DNA from 2 places in the Micromonospora sp. DT229 genome. Region 1 is predicted to be linked to the other one. Evidence: riboswitches for the same ligand, from Rfam matches in the RefSeq annotation. Region 1 holds a riboswitch; the other holds the start of a gene.
The links. A riboswitch is a leader RNA that binds a small molecule or an ion and turns the genes downstream of it on or off. The one in region 1 is predicted to bind S-adenosylmethionine.
Positions count from the first base shown of each region.

Region 2: linked by a shared signal. The riboswitch ahead of thrC (threonine synthase) and the one ahead of ACLQ2T_RS01070 (ABC transporter substrate-binding protein) in region 1 are both predicted to bind S-adenosylmethionine.

Region 1 is NZ_JBNCLD010000001.1:212,792-216,193, reverse strand. Features, by position in the region: gene ACLQ2T_RS01075 (amino acid ABC transporter permease) at 1-441, opposite strand, end outside; gene ACLQ2T_RS01070 (ABC transporter substrate-binding protein) at 476-1,336, opposite strand; SAM riboswitch class IV at 1,620-1,731, opposite strand; gene ACLQ2T_RS01065 (urease subunit gamma) at 2,136-2,438, shown strand; gene ACLQ2T_RS01060 (urease subunit beta) at 2,435-2,764, shown strand; gene ACLQ2T_RS01055 (urease subunit alpha) at 2,841-3,402, shown strand, end outside.
Region 2 is NZ_JBNCLD010000002.1:319,393-322,794, forward strand. Features, by position in the region: gene ACLQ2T_RS04295 (GNAT family N-acetyltransferase) at 1-75, opposite strand, end outside; gene thrC (threonine synthase) at 378-1,664, opposite strand; SAM riboswitch class I at 1,674-1,809, opposite strand; gene ACLQ2T_RS04305 (DoxX family protein) at 1,990-2,439, opposite strand; gene ACLQ2T_RS04310 (DUF4232 domain-containing protein) at 2,704-3,402, shown strand, end outside.

The DNA.
Region 1 (3,402 bases):
GCGCATCGCCTCCCCCCAGGAGAAGCCCAACGCGCGGGCCGCCTCCAACTGGGTGGCCTCGACCGACTGGATGCCGGAGCGGAAGATCTCCCCGATGTACGCCGAGGCGATCAGCGACAGCGCCAGGATGCCCAGGGGGTACGGGTTGGGTCCCCACACCTGCATACCGAGCGGGGCCAGCCCGACCCCGATCAGCAGGATGGTCGCCGCCGCCGGCAGGCCACGGAACACGTCCGTGTAGACCCGGGCCGGCCAGCGCAGCCAGCGGGTCCGCGAGCTGCCCGCGACGGCCAGCAGGATGCCCAGCGCCGAGCCGAGCAGGGCGGCGGTGACCGCCAGGATCAGCGTGTTCGGCAACCCGACAGTGATCATCTCGGGTAGCGCCTCGCGCATGGACTCCCAGTCGAAGAACGTCTCCCACAGGGTGCGCAACGGATCCACGGTCAACCTCCGCCCTGCTAGCTGGTCGTACCGGTCAGGAAGCGGCCGAGGGGGCCACCGACGGGGCGGTCACGTTGCCGCTGCCCGGGGTGAAGTCGGCCGGGATGGCCCGACCCGGGTAGTACTGCGCGCTGAGCCGGGTCCAGGTGCCGTCGGCGATGACCTCGTCGAGGGCCTTGTTCAGCGCCTCGCGCAGCGCGTCGTTGCCCTTGGCGAAGGCGTACGCCGTCGGGGCCGGGCTGAGTTCCTTCGCCGCCACCGTGATCTTGCCGCCGCTGTCCGCGGCGGTCTTCTCACCGATCTCGGCCGGGGAGATCCAGGCATCCGCGGTGCCCGCCTTGAGCTGGTTGAGCGCGCCGTTGTAGTCGGGCACCCGTACCGGGTCCAGGCCCTTGGTGGTGGCGTAGTCGTCCTGGACGGTGCCCTGCACGACGACCACCCGCTTGCCGGGCAGCTCGTCGAAGCTGCTCAGGGTCGAACCGGCGGGCACGTTGAGGCCGAGGTAACCGAAGTCGTAGCCGTTGCCGAAGTCGACGGTCTTCTTCCGCGCCTCCGTGATGGTGATCGAGGAGCTGCCGACGTCGAACTTGCGGTTGTTGACCTGGGCCAGCAGGCCGGAGAAGTCGGTGCCGACGAACTCGACCCGCAGCCCCAGCTTGTCGGCGGCGGCGACCAGCAGGTCGTTGTCGAACCCGGTGAACTTGCCGTCCTTGAGGTACACGTTCGGCGGCGCGTCGGTGAGCGTGCCGGCCCGCAGCACTCCGGGCTGGAGCAGGTTGTACGGGTTGTCGGCCTCGCCGGCCGAGTCCGAGCCGCAGGCGGTGAGGGTGACGGCGGCGAGGACTGCGGCGGCGCCGACGGCGGCGGCCCGGGTCAGGGCAGGAAGGATTCGCACAGGTGTCTCCTGGATGAACGACGGCGGGCACGGACGTGCCGCACCGACGGTCCGTCGTACGACGGACCGTGGGGATGAACCGATGACAAGAGGGGGAGTGGGCTGGCCACCGTCCGCCCGAAGGCGCGGTGACCGGCGGCGACGCGGTCAGCTACACGCGGCGCTGCAGACCCGCATCATGTCGACGTGCCGACGCTGGGTCAGGTCCAGGCAGGTCGCCACGGGAGCGGATCGACTGCGGTACGACATGGGTCTCCCTCGAGGTCGTGATGACCTGGAAACCAGGCCACGCTTGCACCGGAGCCACTCCGATGCCTGGTCCTCACCCGGGGCACCCCTGCGCGGACGAGGGTTGCCGGCCAGCAAGCCGGGGCTTCACGCTGGCACTCATGACCTGCGGCTGAGGCTAGCAGCAGGTGACGGGTCAGCGTCCACCCGATATGACGGCCCTCACGCCCACGTCATTGCGGTGGTGCGGCAGGTAGCACCCGGTGACCCGGAGTCCGCCGGTGGGGCGAGGGCTGACGCGCGGGCTAGGGCCCGTCGACACGAGCAGCCGGAGGTCGCGATGTGGGCCGCCCATTGCCACCGTTCGCGTGATCCCTTACGGTCGGCTCAGCGGTGGGCGGTGCGGTCCGCATCCGAGAAGACACCGTCGGTGCCTCGCCATGAGGGCCGGGAGGGTGGCACTCCCGAGGCCCGCACACCTGGCGGGACCGGCGGGCGAGCCCCTGGACCGGGCAGCGGCGCGTCGAGGCGTCGAGCCCGCGGGGGCGCGGACACCCACCGGGAGCCACAGTTGTATCTCACTCCCCACGAGCAGGATCGTCTGCTCGTCCACGTGGCGGCGGATGTCGCCCGGCGCCGCCGCGAACGCGGCCTGCGCCTGAACTATCCCGAGGCCGTCGCGGTGATCACCGCCTTCCTGCTCGAAGGTGCCCGCGACGGGCGCTCCGTGGTTGACCTGATGTCCGCCGGTCGCACCGTGCTGACCCGCGAGGACGTGCAGGACGGCATCCCCGAGTTGCTGGGGGAGGTGCAGGTGGAGGCGACCTTCCCGGACGGCACCAAGTTGGTGACGGTGCACCACCCGATCCCGTGATTCCGGGGGAGATCCTGCCGGCGGCCGATCCGGTGGAGATCAACGTCGGGCGACCGGTGACCACCCTGCTGGTGGTCAACACCGGCGACCGGCCGGTGCAGGTCGGCTCGCACTACCACTTCGCCGAGGCCAACCCGGCGTTGGACTTCGACCGGGACATCGCCTGGGGGCAGCGGCTGGCCGTACCGGCCGGCACGTCGGTGCGCTTCGAGTCGGGGGTGAGCCGCAGTGTCGACCTGGTGCCGTTGGCCGGTGCTCGGATCGTGCCCGGCCTGCGGGGCGAGTGCGGCGGGGCACTGGACGCCGGGCCGGAGGCAGCGGCATGAGCGAGCGCAGCGAGCGAATCAGCAAGCTCAGTGCGGCCGTGCCTCATGGCGGCACGCAGCGAAGCGGAGAGCCGTCATGAGCATCGTCGAGCGAAACCGTTACGTCGCCCTGTACGGGCCGACCACGGGTGACCGGATCCGGTTGGCCGACACCAACCTGCTCATCGAGGTCGAGCACGACCACTGTGTCGGCGGCGACGAGGCGGTCTTCGGTGGCGGCAAGGTGATCCGCGAGTCGATGGGCCAGTCCCGGGCCACCCGGGCCGAGGGCGCCCTGGACACCGTCATCACCGGGGCGGTGGTGCTGGACCACTGGGGGGTGGTCAAGGCCGACGTGGGGCTGCGGGACGGGCGGATCGTGGCCCTGGGCCGGGCCGGCAACCCGGACACCATGGACGGGGTGCACCCGGATCTGGTGATCGGCCCGGCGACCGAGGTGATCGCCGGCAACGGTCGCATCCTGACCGCCGGGGCGGTGGACACCCATGTGCACTTCATCTGCCCGCAGATCGTCACCGAGGCCCTTGCCGGCGGGGTCACCACCCTGGTCGGCGGCGGCACCGGGCCGGCCGAGGGCACCCGGGCCACCACGGTCACCCCGAACGCCTGGCACCTGGCCCGGATGCACGAGGCCCTCG
Region 2 (3,402 bases), on a different contig from region 1:
GGCGGCGTCGATCGCGTACGCCTGCTCGGTGGCCGGGGTGTCGTCGGCACCGAAGGGCGCGATGGCGAGGGTCATGTCGGCAGCCTGCGTGAAAGCAAGAGAAACGGGCCAGCGAATTTTTCTCGCTGGCCCGTTCGAAAGCTTGGTCGGGAGGGTCGATCGCACAACGCCTCCGGCGTTGGGTCGTACAGACTAAAAGTCTACGGCGAAACGCCCTCCCGCACGGAGCATCTTCCGCCGCCGGGTTCCCGCCGTCAAGTCCTCGGCAGGGTGTTTTCCGCATTCCAGAAGAAACGCGATTCCAATTCGATCTTCGGCTATGCCGCTTGATCATTTCCTGACGGCAGTGCCATATCCCCTGATCATTGCGGCTCCGCTCAGCCGAGCAGGCCGGCGTCGCGGGCGGCCCGCAGGGAGGGCTTGATCCGATGGGTCGGACCCGCCTCGCCGGCCACCGCGTCGAGGGTCTTCAGCCCCTCCCCGGTGTTGAACACCACCGTCTCGGCGGCCGGGTCCAGCCGGCCGGACTCGACCAGCTTGCGCAGGACCGCGACCGTCACCCCGCCGGCCGTCTCCGCGAAAACCCCGGTGGTACGCGCCAACAGCCGCACTCCGGCGCGGATCTCCTCGTCGTCGGCGTACTCCATCCAGCCACCGGTACGGCGGACCGCCTCCAGGGCGTACAGGCCGGCGGCCGGGTCGCCGATGTTCAGGGACTTGGCGATGCCGGTCGGCTTGACCGGGGTGATGACATCGCTGTCGGCGTGCAGGGCGGTGGCGATCGGGTTGCACCCGGCCGACTGGGCGCCGAACACCTTCCAGCCATCGGCGGGCGCCTCGACCAGCCCGATCTCGACCAGTTCGGTGAAGGCCTTGTCAATCTTGGTGAGCAGTTCACCGGAGGCCATCGGGATGACCACCTGAGCGGGAATCCGCCAGCCGAGTTGTTCGGCCACCTCGTAGCCGAGGGTCTTGGAGCCCTCCGCGTAGTACGGCCGGACATTGACGTTGACGAAGGCGGTGTCCTCGAACTCGTCGGTCTCCACCAGCTCACCGCAGAGGCGGTTGACATCGTCGTACGACCCATCGATGGCGACCAGGTCGCCGCCGTAGACGGCCGTGGTCACGACCTTGCCCTGCTCCAGGTCGCTGGGGATGAAGACCACCGAGGGAACCCCGACCCGGGCCGCGTGCGCGGCCACCGAGTTGGCCAGGTTTCCGGTGGAGGCACAGGCGAAGCGGGAGAAGCCGAGCGCCCGGGCGGCGGTCAGCGCCACCGACACCACCCGGTCCTTGAAGGAGTGGGTGGGGTTGGCGCTGTCGTCCTTGACCCACAGCGGGGCGGTGATCCCCAGCTCGGCGGCGAGCTGATCGGCGGCCACCAGGGGGGTGAACCCGGGGTCCAGGGTCACTCGGGTGGCGGGGTCCTGGCCGGCGGGGAGCAGGGCGGCGTACCGCCAGATGTTGCGCGGACCGGCCTCGATCTGCTCGCGGGTGACCGCGGCCAGGGCCGCCGGGTCGTAGTCGACCTCCAACGGGCCGAAACACTCGTAACAGGCGTGCTGGGCGGCGAGAGGGTACCGGGCCGAACAGGCGCGGCAGACCAGGGCCCGGGCCGGGCTGGTGGCAGTGTCTAGGCCGGAGGGGGCGAGCGTCGACGTCATGTCGAAGTCCTCTCATCTTTCCCCGCATCGCACCCTGCGGCGGGGACGGAATTGGCACCTGCCCCGCCGGACGCTCAACGGTGAGCGCGGGGGGTGGTTGCCGGGGCGTCGTCGGGCCGTATCCCTCAGCCCCTCTGGATGAGGTATGCAGTTGTGCTGCCGATTCTAGGCGGGAGCACCGCCTCCGTCGCTCGCCAATCCCAGCTTGTGAGCGACATCGCGGACTGATCCGCAGGTCACACCCGTTCCTGGATCGGGCGACATCAGCGCCGTCTGATGCCGCCCGATCCAGGTCTGTGCATGATCGCGACTGTCGCGCCTAGGGTCAGACCGGCACCGAGCTGCGTTCACCGGTGTCGAGGCCGACCGCCCGGGTGCCGCGTTGGGGCAGCAGATTGTCCAGGGCCCAGGTGCCCGGGCCGAGCACCGCGACCAGCAGGAACGACCAGCAGAACAGCACTGACAACTCGCCGTGGTTGCGCAGCGGCAGCAGCGCCTCGGGCTGGTGGACGACGAAGTACGCGTACGCCATCGAGCCCGACGCCAGCAGCGCGGCCGGGCGAGTGAAGAGGCCGAGCAGCACCAGAGCACCGCAGAGCGCCTGGATCAGGGCGGCCCACCAGCCGGGCCACTGGCCCAGCGGCACAGGTTCACCGGTGCCCCGGCTGCCGCCGAAGACACCGAACAACGAGGCCAGGCCGTGACAGAGAAACAGCAGGCCGACAACCATGCGGAACAGGGACAGTGCCGGGCCGCCGAACCGGTCGATACGCATTCCGATACCTCCGTTGTAGATCGGGTGAAGGCATCCAGAATGCGGAACCCATAAATAGTTGTCGATGCAATCTCTGACTGTGGGAACGCTCCCAGGCCATCCTAGCGACCGAAACTTTCGGCCGCTGCCTCATCGCTCAGCGTCTTCGCCATTGACGGAAGAACGCCTCGACGGGAATCCCCTTACCGGGCGCGGTGTGCTTCGCGATGGCGACGTCGGGAGGTCGGGACCACGCCCGACATCTCTCGGTGCAACGATGTCCCGATGTGCGGGATACGGGGGACATCTCCAGGGACGACCATCCGACACACGGGCGGACGGCGGGCGCTGCCCTGGCGTCGTGCTGCTGGGGCGCTCGCCACGCTCGTCCTGCTCGCGGGGTGCGCCCCGGCCCCCGGCTCCGGTGGCGTCGGGGCGCAAGCCACGACCGACGCCCCACCATCGGCCCCGGTCACCACCCCCGACGCCCCGCCGACGCGTACCGAGCCGAGCGCCGGAGCCCACTCGCCGGGCCCCTGTCCCGCCGACGGCGTCCGGATCAGCTACCTCGGGGTGAGTGCGGCGATGGGCCTGCGGGCGATGGGCCTGGAACTGGTCAACTGTGGCAGCCGGCCGTACCGGCTGCACGGCTACCCGGAACTGCGGCTACTGGACCACGACGGAAATCTGATCAGGGTCCGGGTGATCCCCGGGGCCAGAGAGATCACTTCCGGCTTCGACTTCCCGCCCCGGCCACTGACGCTGGCACCCGGAGAAGCCGCGGACGCGACGGTGCTCTGGCGCAACCTGGTCGACGACCCGACCGTGGTCGCCACCAACGCGGAGCGGCTGGAGGTAGCCCCGGCGGAGGGGCAGCCGACGCGGGAGGTCGCCATCGAGGGGCCGATCGACCTCGGCAACACCAACCGCGTCGGCGTGAGCGCCTGGAAGAAGCGCCCCCTGACCACATCCCAGTCCGCAGTC